One region of the Peribacillus sp. TH14 genome, then DNA from elsewhere that is predicted to be linked to it. Evidence: riboswitches for the same ligand, from Rfam matches in the RefSeq annotation. Region 1 holds a riboswitch; each other region holds the start of a gene.

Region 1 (5,801 bases):
ACTCTTTGTGTATCAACGAATTACTGGATTGACCATTTACATTTAACATCCGATGACGTCCTATTCATGGCGTCAACATTTGCTCATCAAACTGGATTTGGTTATGGGGTGAGGCTACCAACTCATTTTGGGGGTACAGGTGTTTATCAAGACATTTGGAATCCGAATGAATTTATTGAATGGATTGAGAAGGAGAAGATAACGTTTACAGCGGGTGCGACTCCCTTTCTGCAAGATATGATTCAAATGGAGGGAATAGAAACGTACAATCTTAACTCATTCCAAGTCTTTGTAGCTTTAGGCGCCCCGATTCCAAGGCAGTTGGTGAAAGACGCGGCAGAAAAAGTACGGTTCAAAATATTGTCAGGATGGGGACAAACAGAAGATGGCCTAGTGACCTTGACGAGACTTGAAGATTCAGCAGAAAAACTGACAAATACCGATGGGGTTCCATTTCCGGAAATGGAGTTGAAAGTAGTGAATTTTGAAGGAAAGATCTGCGCTCCAAATGAAGAAGGTGATTTACTTGCTAGGGGTCCTGCCCTATTTGTCGGGTATTTGAAGAGGATTGATGACACCATTGCAGAACATAAGGACGGATGGTTCATTACCGGTGATCGAGCAATTATGGATGAAGAAGGATATATCAGGATTTCTGGAAGAAACAAAGACATTATCATTCGTGGAGGTGAAAATATACCAGTCGCTTACGTAGAAAACGTATTATATGAACACCCGGATATTTCAAGCGTGCAGGTCATTGCTGTACCAGATGTTAGGCTTCAGGAAAAAGCATGTGCATGTATCAGCGTAAGACCAGGGAAGAGCCCGATTACAATGGAATCATTAAAGAAATTTCTATATGAAAAAGGTTTGGCCAAACAATATTGGCCAGAACAACTTGAAATCATGGATGATTTTCCGCGTACTCCTAGCGGGAAAATCCAGAAGTTCCGTCTTCGGGAAATGATAAACGAAAAGATACAAGACAAAATATAGGACCAGTTAATGTAACCACATAGCAATTTCATGATAAAAATGGAGGGATTTATGATGAATAACCGAGTAGCATTTATCACTGGAGCAGGAAGCGGAATTGGTAGAGAGATTGCTAAAACATTAGCCTCTCGAAATATGAACATTGTTGTGGCCGATATCAATAGTAAAAACGCAGAAGAAACTGTTTCTTTAATTGAGCAAGCGGGTTATGAAGCTAAGGCCGTCTATTGTGATGTAACGAGTTTAGAGAGTGTGAAAAAAGCAGTTGAAGAATCAGTGAGCCTTTATCAAAAGATTGATGTATTGGTTAATAATGCAGGATGGGACAAAGTAGAACCTTTCCTAAAAAGTGATCCAAGCACTTGGAAAAGGATTATCGATATTAATTTACTGGGTCAAGTTCATACTTGTAAGGAAATTTTACCGCTTATGATTGAAAACGGTTACGGAAAGGTAGTCAATATTGCGTCGGATGCAGCAAGAATTGGATCTAGCGGTGAGGCCGTCTATTCGGCTGCTAAGGGTGGGGTCATTGCGTTCACGAAAACAATAGCAAGAGAAATGGCACGTCATAAGCTTAACATCAATTGTATTGCGCCAGGTCCAGCCGACACGCCTTTATTTCAAGAAATTGGTTCTTACAATGAAGGAATAGCTGGAGCTTTGGAGAAAGCGATTCCGTTCCGTCGTTTAGCTCAACCAGAAGATATTGCCGGTGCTGTGGCCTATTTTGTTTCGGAAGAAGCAGGATATGTAACTGGGCAAACTCTTTCCGTCAATGGCGGCTTAACCATGGTTTGACTTTATGAAACTGATTAAATGGTAATCACAAAAAGTAAAACTATAGCCTGAAAATATTTCTTAGGATTTTTAATCACCCAGTGGGTCAAATAGGTTGATTTTGTTTGATTTGATAGCCATTTGTATTATTTCGAAGCTTAGGAGAATAGTATCCTCCTATATGTAAAAGAAATCGGGTTAAGGAATTAAACCTAATACCAATAGAAGGGGGAGAAAATACCGTGAATTTTGAATTTTCAGACGATATCAAAATTTTAAAACAAGGAATCCGAGAATTTATTGATAACGAAGTAGAACCACATGCCATGTTAATTGAAGAAAGCAATGAAATCCCAGAAATCATTATGGGGAAATCGAAAGAAATGGGACTGTTTGGCCTTAGCATTCCTGTAGAATATGGTGGGTTAGGCATTGATATGGTAGGGAAATGCGCCATTCTAGAGGAGTTGGGAAGAACACATAACGGTTATACAACAGTAATAGGCGGACATACGGGAATTGGCGGCGTTGGAATTGTAGAGATGGGAAATGAAGAACAAAAACGCAGATATTTACCTGACATGGCATCAGGTGACAGAATTGGCGCTTTTGCTTTAACTGAACCAAGCGCAGGTTCACATGCCTCAAATCTGAAAACAACAGCGGTTAAAAAGGGTGAAAAGTATATCCTGAATGGAAGCAAACATTACATTACTAATGCTCCAATCGCAGATGTGTTTACAGTAATGGCTGTTACAGATCCTTCTAAGGGTGCAAAAGGAATCACATCTTTTATCGTCGAAAAAGACTCCCCAGGATTTCAACTAGGAAAAATCGAACGGAAAATGGGCCTTCATGGTTCACATTCTTCTGAAATTTTCTTTGAGGATTGTGAAGTTCCAGTTGAGAATGTATTGGGTGAAGAGGGGCAAGGGTATATGAATGCCCTGAAAATCTTGGCGAATGGACGTGCAGGAATGGCAGCACGAAACCTAGGGTCGTGTGAAAAATTACTTGAGATGTCGATTGATTTTGCTCATATGAGAATTCAGTTCGACAAACCAATCTTCGAACAACAAATTATTCAACATTACTTGGCAGATATGGCATTAGATACAGAAGCCCTTCGATCCATGACCTATCGCGTTGCGTGGATGGTTGATCAAAAAAAGAACGTCATTAAAAATGCGGCTATGGTCAAGTTACTTGGTTCAGAAACGTATAATCGTGTAGCTGATAAGGCTCTCCAAATTCATGGAGGGATTGGTTACATTTCTGAATATCCCATTGAACGTTTTTATCGTGATGCACGTATTACGAGAATTTATGAAGGTACATCCGAAATCCAAAAGAATATCATAGCGGCTCAGCTTCATAAACAGTACCAACGATAATTAGGAAAGCAGGATTAATAGTAAAATAAACTTTGCTTAAGGTTAATAGAGAATATTTTTTATGTGATTAAGTTCGATTTCCAAAGAGTATGTTAGGCGATTTTTTATTTAACATATCGTTGGATTTTATACATTACTAAAAAAACTTTATTTAATAAGTTTGACAATTAGATTGAACGTGTTAATATAAAGGCAAATGAACTAAATATACAATTTGTACCACTAGGGGTGCTTTACAGGTAAAAGTCAATTTTACCGCAGAAGCTGAGATTAAAGTATAACTTTAAGACCCTTAGAACCTGATCTGGTTTACACCAGCGTAGGGAAGTGGGGTCATGAAACAATACGTTTATGTATTATTTCAAGTACAACCACTTTCTTTACGTCGGTAAAGGAAGTGGTTTTTTATTTGCTCAAAAGAGGTGATTATAGGTTACCAATCATTATTTATCCAGTTTCATTGCTTAATAAAATACAAATTTGGAGGTATAGAAAATGAAATTTTCAGAGGTCATTCGTAAAGAAGTAGATCATATTTGGGAAGCAAGCTTCAATCACCCGTTTGTTAGAGGAATTGGAGATGGCACATTGCCAGTAGAGTGTTTTCGTTTTTATGTCATGCAAGATGCATATTATTTATCTCACTTTGCTAGAGTTCAAGCTTTAGGTGCAGTCAAAGCAACAGATTTACATACAACTAGTCGACTAGCAAGCCATGCACAAGGAACATATGAAGCTGAATTAAAGCTTCATGAAAATTTTTCTGAGAGATTAGGTATTACAGAAGAAGAAAGGAAAAACTTTAAGCCTGCTCCTACTGCCTATGCCTACACATCCCATATGTATCGTGCCGCGTATTCTGGCCATTTAGGGGATGTGATTGCGGCCATCTTACCGTGTTACTGGCTGTACTATGAAATAGGTGAAAAACTGCAAGGGTGTATACCTGATGAGCCAATTTATCAAGAGTGGATTGCGGCATACGGAGGAGAATGGTTCCGTACGTTGGTAGAAGAACAAATCGCGAGACTTGATGAGATCGCTGAAAAAGTAACGGAAGAAGACAAAGAAAGAATGAAAGAGCATTTTATCCTTAGCAGTCAATATGAATACTCATTTTGGGAAATGGCTTATCGCTTAGAAACTTGGCCAGTGCATAAGGAAACATTAGAAGTATAAAGGAGATTGACAATGAGAAAAGGGTTGAAATTAACGGATATTTTAGTCACAATCGTGATTGCCGTCGCATTTGGAATAGTTTATATCCTTTGGGGATCGATATATTATTCCGTTAAACCATTAGGGTTACATGTAGATCAATTAATTTATGGAATGTGGTTTATAGCAGGGCCCGTTGCTTTTTTAGTTATGAGGAAACCGGGTGTGGCTCTGTTGGCAGAAATCGCGGCAGCGTCCGGTGAATTCTTTTTAGGTTCACCGTGGGGATTAACCGTACTCTTATATGGAGTTGTACAAGGAGTATTCGCGGAACTGGTGTTTATGGCGTTCAGGTATAAAAAGTTTAATATGTCGGTTGCTGTATTAGCGGCGATAGCTTCATGTGTAGGATCGGTCCTCATGGATTTTGCATACGGAGAAATTGGTGCCCTCTCTCTTTGGAATTTACTATTATTTATGATTGCAAGATTTATCGGGTCAATTTTCTTTGCTGGTGTATTTGCTTACTATCTAGTAAAAGTATTAGAAGCAACAGGAGTAACTAATCTAGTTCGTCCAGTATCAAGTAAGGATTATGCTGCACTGGATCAAAAGTAGAGGTTGATAAGTATGGAACGAATAGCTCTTGTTGAAAAGTTAAGATTGAAGTTTCCCGGTGATGAGTCCTTGATATTCAAGGACTTATCCGTCTCGTTTGATAAAGGTGAAAAAGTTCTATTGTTGGGACCGTCCGGATGTGGAAAGTCTACACTTTTGCAAGTGTTAAGTGGGCTGATCCCACATTCCATTGAAGTCCCGATGAAAGCGAAAGAACTGGAGAGCCCTTCTTCATGGGGATATGTTTTTCAAGACCCAGATAGTCAGTTTTGTATGCCATTTGCAGATGAAGAAATTGCCTTCGTCCTTGAAAACCTTTCCGTTCCTAAGCAGCAAATGAATGAAAGGATTCACAATCATATCCGGCAGGTAGGATTACACTTAGATGATATCCATACAAGTATTGATACATTATCAGGCGGGATGAAACAGCGTTTAGCGATTGCGTCAGTATTGGCACTTGAACCTGAAGTGATATTTTTAGATGAACCAACCGCTATGCTTGATCCGGTTGGAACAAAAGAAATTTGGGGTGTTTTAAAGGAAATTGGCAAAGACAAGACCGTTATTATCGTTGAACATAAAATTGACCATGTTTTAGAATTTATCGAACGAATAGTGCTTTTTAACGATAACGGTCAAATCATTGCTGATGGTCCCAAAGACAACATTCTTTCATTATACAAAAACAAAATGAAAGAACATGGAATCTGGTTCCCTGGTGTTTGGGATGAGTATATTCATGACCATGCACCCATTCGTGAACAAACGGAAGTTAATGATGGCGGTACCATTATGCAAATGCAAGGTTTTAGAGGTTTCCGAAAAAAGGAAGAAAAAATTATGGTTGAA
Region 2 (5,801 bases), 4.0 Mb from region 1:
TCCCAATGTATAGAATGGGGCTTCTTGACAAACTTCCAGTTGCTTATCCATATTTTCTTTAATTAAATGCATTGGAACGTGACCGGGCCCCTCAACCATAACTTGTACATCATGTTTCCAAGCAATCTTTGTTAGTTCACCCAATGTTTCCAATTCCGCAAATTGCGCCTCGTCGTTTGCATCTGCAATAGATCCAGGACGAAGTCCATCTCCTAATGAGAAAGATACATCATATGCTTTCATGATTTCACAGATTTCTTCAAAATGAGTATAGAGGAAGCTTTCTTCATGATGAGCCAGACACCATTGAGCCATAATAGAACCCCCACGGGAAACAATTCCCGTCATCCGCTTTGCTGTTAATGGGATATATCGCAGAAGCACACCAGCATGTATGGTAAAGTAATCAACACCTTGCTCAGCCTGCTCAATTAAAGTATCCCGAAAAACCTCCCATGTTAAATTTTCAGCGACTCCATCTACTTTTTCAAGCGCTTGATAAATCGGTACTGTTCCAACAGGTACAGGCGAATTTCTAATAATCCATTCACGGGTTGTGTGTATATTTTTTCCGGTAGAGAGATCCATGATGTTATCGGCTCCCCAGCGAGTGGCCCAAGTCATTTTTTCTACTTCATTTTCGATGGATGAACTAACCGCTGAATTCCCAATATTCGCATTTATTTTCACATGAAAATTACGTCCGATAATCATCGGCTCACTTTCAGGATGGTTAATATTAGCCGGTATAATGGCCCGCCCGCTAGCTACTTCATCTCGTACAAACTCAGCGGAAACACTTTCTCTAATCGAAATAAACTCCATTTCTGGGGTAATGATACCTTTACGAGCATAATGGAGTTGGGTTATGTTTCTCCCCTTCTTTGCACGCAAAGGATTTCTTATCAATCCCGGAAAAACTTCTGCTTTGGAATGAGACTCAACTTTTTTATACCCATTATCTTCTGGTTTTATTTTACGCCCCACATACTCTTCAACGTCTTCCCGTTCAAGAACCCAGTTGCGTCTAATAGGGTCAAGACCTTTACGAATATCAATAGAATACTCAGAATCCGTATAGAAACCGCTAGTATCATATACGCGTAGAGGTAAATTTTCCTCTTCACCAAATGCTCCTGTTGTGGGACTTAGTTTAATTTCACGCATAGGAACTTTTATATCAGGTCTAGACCCCTCTACATAAACTTTTTTACTTCCTGCAAAATTGGACATAATTGAAACGTTCATGTCATTTACTGAATTACTCATGATTTCATTTCTCCTTTTTAAGTTAGATTAAAAAGGACAAAATCCAATCCATTTTCGCACGAAAAAGCCAGGTCTCATATTTAAGACCCGGCTAAAGTTAGTATGACTACAGAAATGACCAAATTACATGTCATTGAATAGTAGATTCTAACTTCCCCACGCTGGTATGAACCAGATCAGGTCCTGAGGGTTAAGAAGCTTTAACGCGCTTCTCTCTCAGCCCAACTTTTATTGGACACCCCTAGTCTGAATAATATTAATTATTACATGGTAACTATATACCATCCATTTTGGTTTGTAAATAAATTCAAAGACCTATTATTTTAATGCCATGTTTTGAATTAAATAAAATCCCCTCCAAGTTAAGTTTTTTTGAACTTACTACTTGAAGGGGATATATCCGTTATTTATTTAGACTCTCAAGGATAGGAAAAAGCTCCTCTAAATGCGTAATTTCATAATTAGGGATGACTTCATTCCGTTCCTTATCATGACGGTTTATCCAAACCGATTTAATGCCTGCACGTGATGCACCAAGGATATCCGTCATTAAATTGTCGCCGACCATTAATACTTCATGCTTATCAAGCTCCATGATTTCTAATGCATGCTCGAAAATAGAAGCATCCGGTTTCCCACGTCCAAACGCGCCGGAAATAACGATTTGATCGAAATAAGGAACTAACTCAGGCGTGATTTCAAGCTTCGTATTTTGAAGCTCAGGCGAACCATTCGTCAGCAATAACAATTTGTACTTCCCTTTTAACTCATCTAACACCTGGAATGTTTCTTCATAAATAAATGGTTTTTTCCGTCTCTCAGCAGGGAAACGTTCTGCTAGCTCAAGACCAAATGCCGGGTCATCTATCCCTAATGCCTTCAAGCCTCTTGTCCATGCCTCTTTCCGATAAGCTGGTACAATCTCGGCCATCTTACGGAATTCATCATGATCATCTTGAAAATTACCCCAAAGTCCTTCAAACGGGTTGATACCGATCATTTGCGTAAATTCATATGTATCATAAGAAGAATAAAGCTCACGTGCTTCTTTCCGTACCGCTTCCTCAAACTCGTCAACATTCAAATCATATTTCGCCTTTGCCAATTCGCATGTCGCTATAAAAGCCTCTTTCACACTCTTCTGATCCCAAAGTAACGTATCATCTAAATCAAAAAAAACTGCCTTTACCAAAATGCTCACCCTCTTTTCCCTACCATTGAATTCGAAAAAATTACACTATTACAATAATAAACCACAACCATTAGAAAAAGAATAACTATCGGTAAAATGCCTTCATCTTTCTTTGAAATATCAAAAGGCTTACCCTATTTGCTCATGAAAACTTAAAAAAGTTCACATGCGAGTTTTTCCTTATTTTCTTTCGAACACATACAACTTTCCATTACTAGCAATCTTAAACTTTGGACCTGCGAATCCCCGTCGGATCAGCTCTTTCCTCATATATACCATGAGAGCAGCATGACTCACAATCAAAACATCCTGCTCTCCTTTTGCGAGAAGCTCGTCCAATACTTTATTGATCCGTTTCTCAGCAATCTTAATCTCCGCTCTCGTCTGCTTGTTAACTACCGAGCAACAGCGAATCCAAATGGCCCAAAGTATGAATGGCAGCTTCACCTTCCCGTTAAGAGGTGGAGATGGTATTTCCCGAAGTTCCTCCATCTGATTAACCTCACCAGGATAGATATGCTCAGCCGTCTTCACTGCTCTCGACATATCGCTGCAATAACATCTCTTCCATTCCACATCGTCCAATAAAGTTGTCCCATAAATAATATCTGCTGCATCATAATCCTTAAACCATTGATTCATATCATCCGCCGTCACATATTTTCCAGTTGGGAATTCATGTGCCACCTTAAAGTGTCGTACTAAACCAATTTTCATTTTTTTCTCCTCTTTAACTTTTGAAATAAAAAATTCACTTTCTAATTGATCCACCTACTTATATAATAGATAATGTAAAAATTATACAAAGGTGGTAATTGAATGCTATTCAAGAATTTCACTAAGATTGTCCTTGCTGTCGCATTAACTTTTACATGCATCTCTTTTTTACTGATAAAAATCGACTCAGTCTCAGCGACCACTACAGAAAATGCCACGGTAAATACGAAGGGTTCCCCTTTAACTGTTAGAAGTGGCCCCAGCACCAGCTATAAAAAAGTAGAATCGTTGGAGAAAGGGAAAGCCGTAACCGTTTATTCGAAAACAAAATCCGGCTGGTCGGAAATTCGGTACAATGGAAAAAAAGCCTATGTATCTACAAAATATTTAAAATTCAGCAATGTGAAGATAACCAAGAAAAAATATAAAAATATCAGTGACTTGTCGTATCCGCAAGTATCAGGACTTAAAAGTAAAGCAGCTCAGGATAAAATTAATCAGGTGTTAACTAAGCATGCCAAGGACGCCTATTCCTCTTATCTGCAAGCCAAAAAGGATAGGGAAAAAGATAAAAATGAGGAATGGTGCAAAGAATCCCCATACTCTTGTCAGTATAGTTACAGTATTTCGTATAAAGTGAAATTCAACCAAGATGGAAAGCTAAGCATTCTTATTGACGATTACTACTATAGCGGTGGAGCTCATGGAATGGGATACACAACATCCTATAATTTCAAAGAATCTTCCGGTAAACAGGTGAAAATCAGTGAAATCCTCACATCCAAAGTGAAATATACGAAGGTGCAGAAATATGCTTATGACTACATGAGGAAAAGAGATAGTTTTTATGTGAAAAAACAGAGCGATGTTCCCGTCAATAAGGATTCACAGTTCTATTATACAAACGGGGGGATCTATCTCGTATTCCAAGAATATGAAGTGGCTCCTTATGCCGCTGGCCATCCTGCCGTAAAAATCCCAAGTAAGGTTTATAAATAATTTCGTTGCACAGGGGCTAACTCCTGTGCTTTTTTAGTACCCTTTAATTCAATATATCTAACAAATGATGAAAAATATAGAACCATATTTCACAATCCGATGCGATTTCATGCATACTTACCATCGCATTCAAAAAAGTGGATTTTTTAATAATAGATATTTGATGGGAATATGTTTTTAACCAATGCCGAACTTACTTTTGTCTGATTTAAACATAATTCGAAGAAGCTCTTAGTTAAAGGACGAGAATAAGGAGTGAATAGGGTTAGATGAGGCCGAATACGAAGAAAAGCTAACCAGAACAGATTTAAAATGATCCAAGAATAATAATGAAAATAGAGAAGGCTTTTACCTTCTCTATTTTTTTCACTTCAAAAATTGGAGTTCCGTAATCGTACATATTTTTCTAAATTTATATTTACCGCTCATATCACTAAATTGGTAATTATTCAGTACCTTTTCCAGCTGTCCTTTTAGCTTTTCTTCCGCGATAAATGAATCGACAGTCACTTTCCAATTTTCTTTTCCGATTAGATCATCTAACGGAATAATGTCTAGAACTTCATCATAAATTTGGATGCTCTGATCAATTCCAAAGCTTCCGTATATGCTGCCATTTTCATCAGCAAAAATATGCTCCGATTCCAGATCCTCCACCAACACCTCTAAAAACCCCTTTGACTCAACAGGCTTGATGGCAATCTCTGCTTCAGCCTTTACAGGCCCTAATCTCTTATCAACAATCTCAATCGTTAACTGAACTTGAATAGGCTGATATACTGCCTCAAACCCTTCACAAAGTTCAGCCGCCGAATTATATACCATCAGACCTACCTCCCTTTATCAATATTATTATATAATAAATTGTATCATTTTCTTATCAAACACTCTTATTCAAGATCATTTATCGGCCTTTCTTTTTTTAAAACACATATTATACTTCTCTATATCATAATACTATGAAGATCTGACGCGCAAATTGCCGTCGATGTCACACGTACGATAATATCATCCTTCTTCTGAAGTTTCGGATTAGGTTTAAATTCAAAAAACGAGATACAAAAAAAGCCCCGAAGAATCGAAGCTTACTTATGGATACCTTTATTTAGTTGATGATTCCTAATAAGCTTATATAGATCTTCTCAATCTATTCTTCATTTACTCATAATCTGATTGTGTTTTTCTTTTTTATACTCTTTTATTACCTCATTAAATACATCAGGGTAATTTGTAAACAATCCCGTTGCTCCCCATTCTAAAGCTTTTTTCATATCAGCTCTTTCATTTACTGTATACGGATGAAATTGAAGACCATGATTTCTGACCATTTTCACGTATTGTCCATCTATCTTAGTGAAGTTCGGACCAACTCCAATGGCATATTCCTTAATAGATTCCAATTCTTTATCAGAAATAGTTGCCTGATTCTTATAAGAGAAAAGTTGAACCAGTGGCAACTTTGGATTCATGTCATGAACCTTCAACAGACTTTCTTTGCTGAACGATTGTATAAGTACATTTTTGGTACGTCCCTTTGAATCTACCATCTTATAATCTTTCAGAACCTCTAGAAGTTCTTTTTCCATTCCTGGATATACCTCTGGAGACTTAGTCTCAATATAAT
Region 3 (5,801 bases), 1.8 Mb from region 1:
TGCACAGATTGTTCGCCCAGAACTCTTGGAGCGTGCCGCAAAACTACCGGTCATCTTTGATATTCAACCAGGTTTCGTACCGTCCGATTTTCCATGGGTCGAAGAAAAGGTTTCAGCAAAATTATTGGAATCCTCTTATGCCTGGAAAACGTATTTGAAGCTGGGGATCATTTGTGCGGGAGGGTCAGATGCACCGATTGAACCATTAAATCCAATTTTGGGGATTCATGCAGCTGTTACAAGGAAAAAGATTAACAGTGATGATGAAACAGTGTACGGCATGGATGAAAGGCTGTCTGTTTATGACGCTTTCGCGCTTTATACAAAAGGCAGTGCGGCTGCGATTGGTCTTGAAAACCGGCGTGGTCAGATCATAAAGGGATACGACGCCGATTTTACCGTATTTAACCGGGATGTCTTAGCTATAGAGCCAGATGATCTTCTGAAAGTTGAAGCGGTCATGACGGTCATTGATGACCGAATAATGTATGATAAAAAATAACAGTTGCAAAACATGAAATAGGTAAGCAAAATATTAATAGGATTTCGATAAAGGAATGTAATTAGAAAGAAGGCAGGTTATGAAAATAAATGAACAAAAAGAAGGGGCGATATATGCCGCCCTTTCTTATTTAATGTGGGGAGTCGTACCAATTTACTGGAAGTTCCTTCAGGGAGTCGGTGCAATAGAGATTTTAGCTCAGCGGGTGTTATGGTCTTTCGTCTTCATGCTTGTTTTATTGATGTTTATGAAAAAATGGGGAGCATTTCTTGATTATGTCAAAAACATAATGGGAAATCCCAAATTATTCGCGGCATTGCTTACGGCATCACTGCTTGTTACAGCTAATTGGGGAGTGTTCATATGGGCTGTTAATTCGGGCCGGATTCTCGACACGAGCCTCGGCTATTATATCAATCCGCTAGTCAGTGTTTTGTTGGGAGTAATAGTCTTAAAGGAAAAATTGAGCGGGGTACAGATTGTGTCGTTCCTGCTCGCAGGAATCGGTGTATTGATACTTGGTATTCATTTCGGTACGATCCCCTGGGTCTCTCTAGTCTTAGCCATGACATTTGGGTTATACGGTCTGGCAAAAAAAATGATAAAGGCAGAATCAGCAATCGGACTGACACTCGAAACGATGATGGTAACCCCTCTTGCTCTAGGTTACTTGATATATTTGATGTTCCAATCCGAATCACAATTTTTAACCTCAGGGAGCACAAGCTTGCTGTTAGTTGGCGGTGGGATTGCCACGGCTCTACCGCTATTATATTTTGCAAAAGGGGCAGAAAAGATACCGTTATCGATGCTTGGCATTTTTCAGTATATTGCTCCAACCTTAACCTTGTTAATCGGGGTATTTGTCTATCATGAAAGTTTTACAAAAGCACATCTTTTAGCCTTTTTATTCATTTGGTCTGCCTTGGTGGTTTATACGCTTTCCATTACAAAATGGGGGAAGGCAGGGACACGTAGGTTTAAAGAAAAAAGAAACTTTGGTGCATAAAAAGAAAAAAACGCTTGAGGAAATCCATTTCCCAAGCGTTTTTTTTATAGTGATACACGTCACTCTGAAAAAAATTGTTAGTCAGTGTCGAGTTTCACAAGCTATTAAAATAAACGAAAAGTGATTCAAAATCTATATCTTTAATAAGAGAAACGGTTAATCCTACGCTAGAAAAGTTCTCGAGCCTATTTCAGAAACAATTATATTGGATAGGCAGTCATGAAGCGACACGGAGTTATTACGGGGGATATTTGGCTTGAATTGACTATAGTGGGAACTATTTATACTTACAATATGCTTTGTTAGGAACGCTGATATGATGGCATTCCACTTTCTATTGCTATTTAATTCATCGATGATTCCTTGTTGATTGGTAATCCCAATCCCATGGCCATAAAAGAGGTTTTCTCCAAGGAATATCGCATTTTCCCCTTGCCATTCTGGAGTGCTCGGGTCGTAATCTGGGTTTTTGAAGTAAACACAGTCGCCTGGTACATAACCCGTCCCTTCATGAACTCGAAGAATCAAATTCTGCGGATAGTGCCAGTCATAAAGAGTAAGGCCTGAAAAAAGACGGTCAAAATTCTTAGGACCAACCGTATCTAAAACAGCTTTTAAAAAAACAATGACTATCGCTGTCCCGCATTCGAAAGCGTAAAGACTTCCGTTAATGAAAATATCCTCAAGTGCCAGATGAGGGGGTACGCTTGGTTTAAGCTCAAATGCTCCATCTTTTGTAAGTCGCCAATATTGTTCATTGCATACAGAATCCTCGAGTATTGTAAATTCAGGATTACTCTTATCTAACGAAACGGCAGCTTTATTGACTTGCAGCCTCATCTCTATATCGAATTTAAGATCTTCCATTGTCTTATATACAAAAATATTCGGATATTTCCACATTAATTGGAGAATTTCTAATGCTTTTTCAGATATTATACCTGGTTGGATTTGACTGACATCTAACCATTTTTGATTAATTTTTATCATAATCATATCCACCTCTTGGTCACAAAATTAAATGATTAATTCAAGTAGTTCAAGAACTATCTACAGTGTAATAATAATTATTATATGAGTTGCTGAACAATACTGATCAAATTTTATTCCTATTACTGAGGATGATCAGAATGGCCCATCGTTAGAAGAAGCAAATTAGTATTCCCTTTTCTGTATGAATTGATATAATGAGAGAGAAAAGTTCATATGTGCAAGAAATGTAGGGGAGCCGGTATTGCTGGCTGAGATTGCGTCCTTAAGATGCTGACTCTTTGAACCTGATCTGGATGATGCCAGCGGAGGGAACATATTATGACTGACTTTCTGTTTTGTATGTTAACGTCCGAATTCATCCTCGGGCGTTTTTGTTTTTTAATCTATTATTTGGATGGGGACTGGCACCCAATAAAGTTTCGGCATATGGACCTTATATAATGTGTAGGAGGAAAAATAGTGAATAAATTATTGCCACTGATAACTTTGTTATTCCTTTTAGCTGGATGTGGTGCTGGCGGCACTACTGAAAAGGAAGAAGCAGGTAAAAATGAAGACAATAAAGAATTAAAAAAGGTTTCGGTTGTTCTCGATTGGACACCGAATACAAACCATACAGGATTGTATGTAGCGAAGGAAAAAGGGTATTTTAAAGAACAAGGCCTGGATGTAGAAATTATCATGCCAGGTGAGGCAGGAGCTGATAAGCTTGTGGCTTCAGGGAAATCAGAATTTGGCGTGAGCTACCAGGAGGGCATTACACAGGCTCGTGTGCAAGGCGTGCCGATTGTTTCGTTAGCGGCTGTCATCCAGCATAATACCTCAGGATTCGCTTCTCCTGTGGCTAAAAATATTAAAACACCTAAGGATTTTGAAGGGAAAACGTATGGTGGCTGGGGGTCTCCAGTTGAAAAGGCTATCATCGAATCTCTCATGACAAAAGATAATGCGGATGTAAATAAAGTGGAAATAGTAAATACAGGCGACTCGGATTTTTTCACTTCAGTGAAAAGAGATATTGATTTCGCTTGGATTTATTATGGATGGACAGGTATTGAGGCTGAATTGCGAAATGAAAAGCTGAATATGGTTTACTTAACTGATTACTCAGATAAGCTCGATTACTATACGCCTGTTTTGACCACAAATGAAAAGATGATTAAAGAGGATCCAGATACTGTTAAAGCGTTCGTAGAGGCAACTTCGAAAGGGTACCAGTTTGCGATTAAGAATCCTGATGATGCGGCAGACATTTTAATCAAGGCTGCACCAGATCTAGATAAAAAGCTAGTGAAGAAAAGCCAGAAGTGGCTTGCATCTAAGTATCAGGATGATGCTCCTAGATGGGGTGAACAAAAGCTTGAAATTTGGAAGAATTATAGTGAGTGGATGACTGAAAATAATCTTCTTGAAGGTGATTTCGATCCTGAGAAAGCATTTACCAATGAATTTTTACCACAATAGGAGGAACTACAATGGCAAACTCATTAATTAGTATACAAATTATTCCTAAAGGGGAAAATGTCATCCCCTTAGTCGATGAAGCGATCAAAATCATCGATGAATCAGGTGTCAAGTACGAGGTGCACCCGCTTGAAACAACAATGGAAGGTGAGCTTTCTGAGCTTCTGGCCGTTATAGAAAAAATGAATGTGAGAATGATTGAAATAGGTTCGCCGAATGTCATTTCCCAAGTGAAAATATTGTACCAGCCTAGCGGAATCACGATGGATACGTTAACGGAGAAATATCGGCCATGAGCGGAAGAAAGATTTGGAAGAAGGGGGCTCCCTTCTTTCTTTTATTATTGTTGCTAATAGTGTGGGAGTTAGCAACAGGCTTATTAAAGGTTGAAAAATGGCTACTTCCTGCTCCATCAGCCATTTTTATCGAGGGAATAGAGTCGTTTCATAGCCTTTTTGGACACCTTATATCAACTACTAACCTTGCATTATCTGGTTTTTTTATTGGAAGCTGTATTGGCTTAGTAATTGCTGCTCTCTTACACCTTTTTCCTGGTGTAAAAGATGCGGTTTATCCGCTTCTCATTCTATCACAAAATATTCCTATCATCGTTTTGGCGCCGCTTCTAGTCATCTGGTTTGGCTTTGGTATGCTGCCGAAGCTGATTGTGATTTCTCTCGTATGTTTTTTCCCTCTCGCTGTTGCTTCATTGGACGGTTTTCGCCAGACTCCTTATGAACTTAAGCATTATTTCAAGATGATGGGAGCAGGGAAAATGCAACTATTTTGGAAGCTAGAACTTCCTCACTCGATTCCGTTCATTTTCTCTGGACTGAAAATTTCGGCCACTTACAGTGTAATGGGGGCGGTTATTTCGGAGTGGCTTGGGGCTAAATCGGGGATAGGTGTTTATATGACGCTCGCATCCTCTTCATTTAGGACAGATCGGGTGTTTGTTTCCATTTTTATCATTATGGGACTGAGTCTTCTCTTTTTTGGAATCATTACCATACTTGAAAGATACTTTGTTTCATGGAAGAGAAAGGAGGGTGAAAAGGATGAAGCTGCAAATTAAAGATGTCTCCTATTCTTTCGATGGTAAACAGAATATTTTAGAGAATATAAATTTCTATGTGGATGATGGAGAGTTTGTAACCATCCTTGGGCCATCTGGCAGTGGGAAAAGTACATTGTTTCACCTAATCGGGGGCATTTTGAAGCCGCATCATGGCATCATTTCACTGGACAGTAAAAAAATAAATGGCTTAAAGGGTCATATAAGCTATATGCCTCAGCAGCCATCCCTTTTACCTTGGAGAACGGTATTAGAAAATGTTTTGCTAGGAAGCGAGCTTTCGGGGGTTAAAGATAAAGAAATGGCAAAAGCTCTATTGATGAAAGCCGGATTAGAAGAGTACGAGAAAGCATATCCGCACGAATTATCTGGCGGCATGAAGCAAAGAGCTGCGTTTATTCGAAGTATTTTAAGTCCACAGGAATTGATGTGCTTGGACGAACCCTTTTCTGCCTTGGATGAACTGACAAGATTGCAAATGCAAAAATGGCTGATGTCTGTTTGGGAAGAAAATCGGAGGTCGGTGCTTTTTGTTACGCATAGCATTGATGAAGCGGTTTTCCTTTCCGATAGAATATACGTGTTATCAGCAAAACCAGCAACTGTCATCAAAGAAGTTGTAGTTCCATTTCCAAGGCCAAGAAGTGAGGAACAGCTTCTTAGTGATGAATTTTTCAATTTGAAGAGAGAATTATATGCCGCACTAAAGCCAACTTTTACTACTTAAGTTAGGAGGGAATATAAAATGAAAATCATCG

What was found. A riboswitch is a leader RNA that binds a small molecule or an ion and turns the genes downstream of it on or off. The one in region 1 is predicted to bind thiamine pyrophosphate.
Region 2: linked by a shared signal. The riboswitch ahead of thiC (phosphomethylpyrimidine synthase ThiC) and the one ahead of tenA (thiaminase II) in region 1 are both predicted to bind thiamine pyrophosphate.
Region 3: linked by a shared signal. The riboswitch ahead of JFU50_RS16815 (ABC transporter substrate-binding protein) and the one ahead of tenA (thiaminase II) in region 1 are both predicted to bind thiamine pyrophosphate.

The regions. Positions count from the first base shown of each region.
Region 1 covers NZ_JAEKEK010000001.1:5,278,090-5,283,890, reverse strand. The annotation lists gene JFU50_RS25445 (AMP-binding protein) at 1-999, shown strand, start outside; gene JFU50_RS25440 (SDR family NAD(P)-dependent oxidoreductase) at 1,054-1,800, shown strand; gene JFU50_RS25435 (acyl-CoA dehydrogenase family protein) at 2,022-3,173, shown strand; TPP riboswitch at 3,388-3,516, shown strand; gene tenA (thiaminase II) at 3,669-4,352, shown strand; gene JFU50_RS25425 (ECF transporter S component) at 4,365-4,949, shown strand; gene JFU50_RS25420 (ABC transporter ATP-binding protein) at 4,962-5,801, shown strand, end outside.
Region 2 covers NZ_JAEKEK010000001.1:1,228,826-1,234,626, forward strand. The annotation lists gene thiC (phosphomethylpyrimidine synthase ThiC) at 1-1,272, opposite strand, end outside; TPP riboswitch at 1,406-1,522, opposite strand; gene JFU50_RS06115 (HAD family hydrolase) at 1,673-2,461, opposite strand; gene JFU50_RS06120 (histidine phosphatase family protein) at 2,642-3,178, opposite strand; gene JFU50_RS06125 (PdaC/SigV domain-containing protein) at 3,281-4,177, shown strand; gene JFU50_RS06130 (hypothetical protein) at 4,544-5,002, opposite strand; gene JFU50_RS06135 (glycerophosphodiester phosphodiesterase) at 5,332-5,801, opposite strand, start outside.
Region 3 covers NZ_JAEKEK010000001.1:3,471,015-3,476,815, forward strand. The annotation lists gene JFU50_RS16800 (amidohydrolase) at 1-502, shown strand, start outside; gene rarD (EamA family transporter RarD) at 582-1,511, shown strand; gene JFU50_RS16810 (protein-glutamine gamma-glutamyltransferase) at 1,674-2,501, opposite strand; TPP riboswitch at 2,723-2,832, shown strand; gene JFU50_RS16815 (ABC transporter substrate-binding protein) at 2,964-3,968, shown strand; gene JFU50_RS16820 (thiamine-binding protein) at 3,980-4,264, shown strand; gene JFU50_RS16825 (ABC transporter permease) at 4,261-5,043, shown strand; gene JFU50_RS16830 (ABC transporter ATP-binding protein) at 5,027-5,770, shown strand; gene JFU50_RS16835 (TatD family hydrolase) at 5,789-5,801, shown strand, end outside.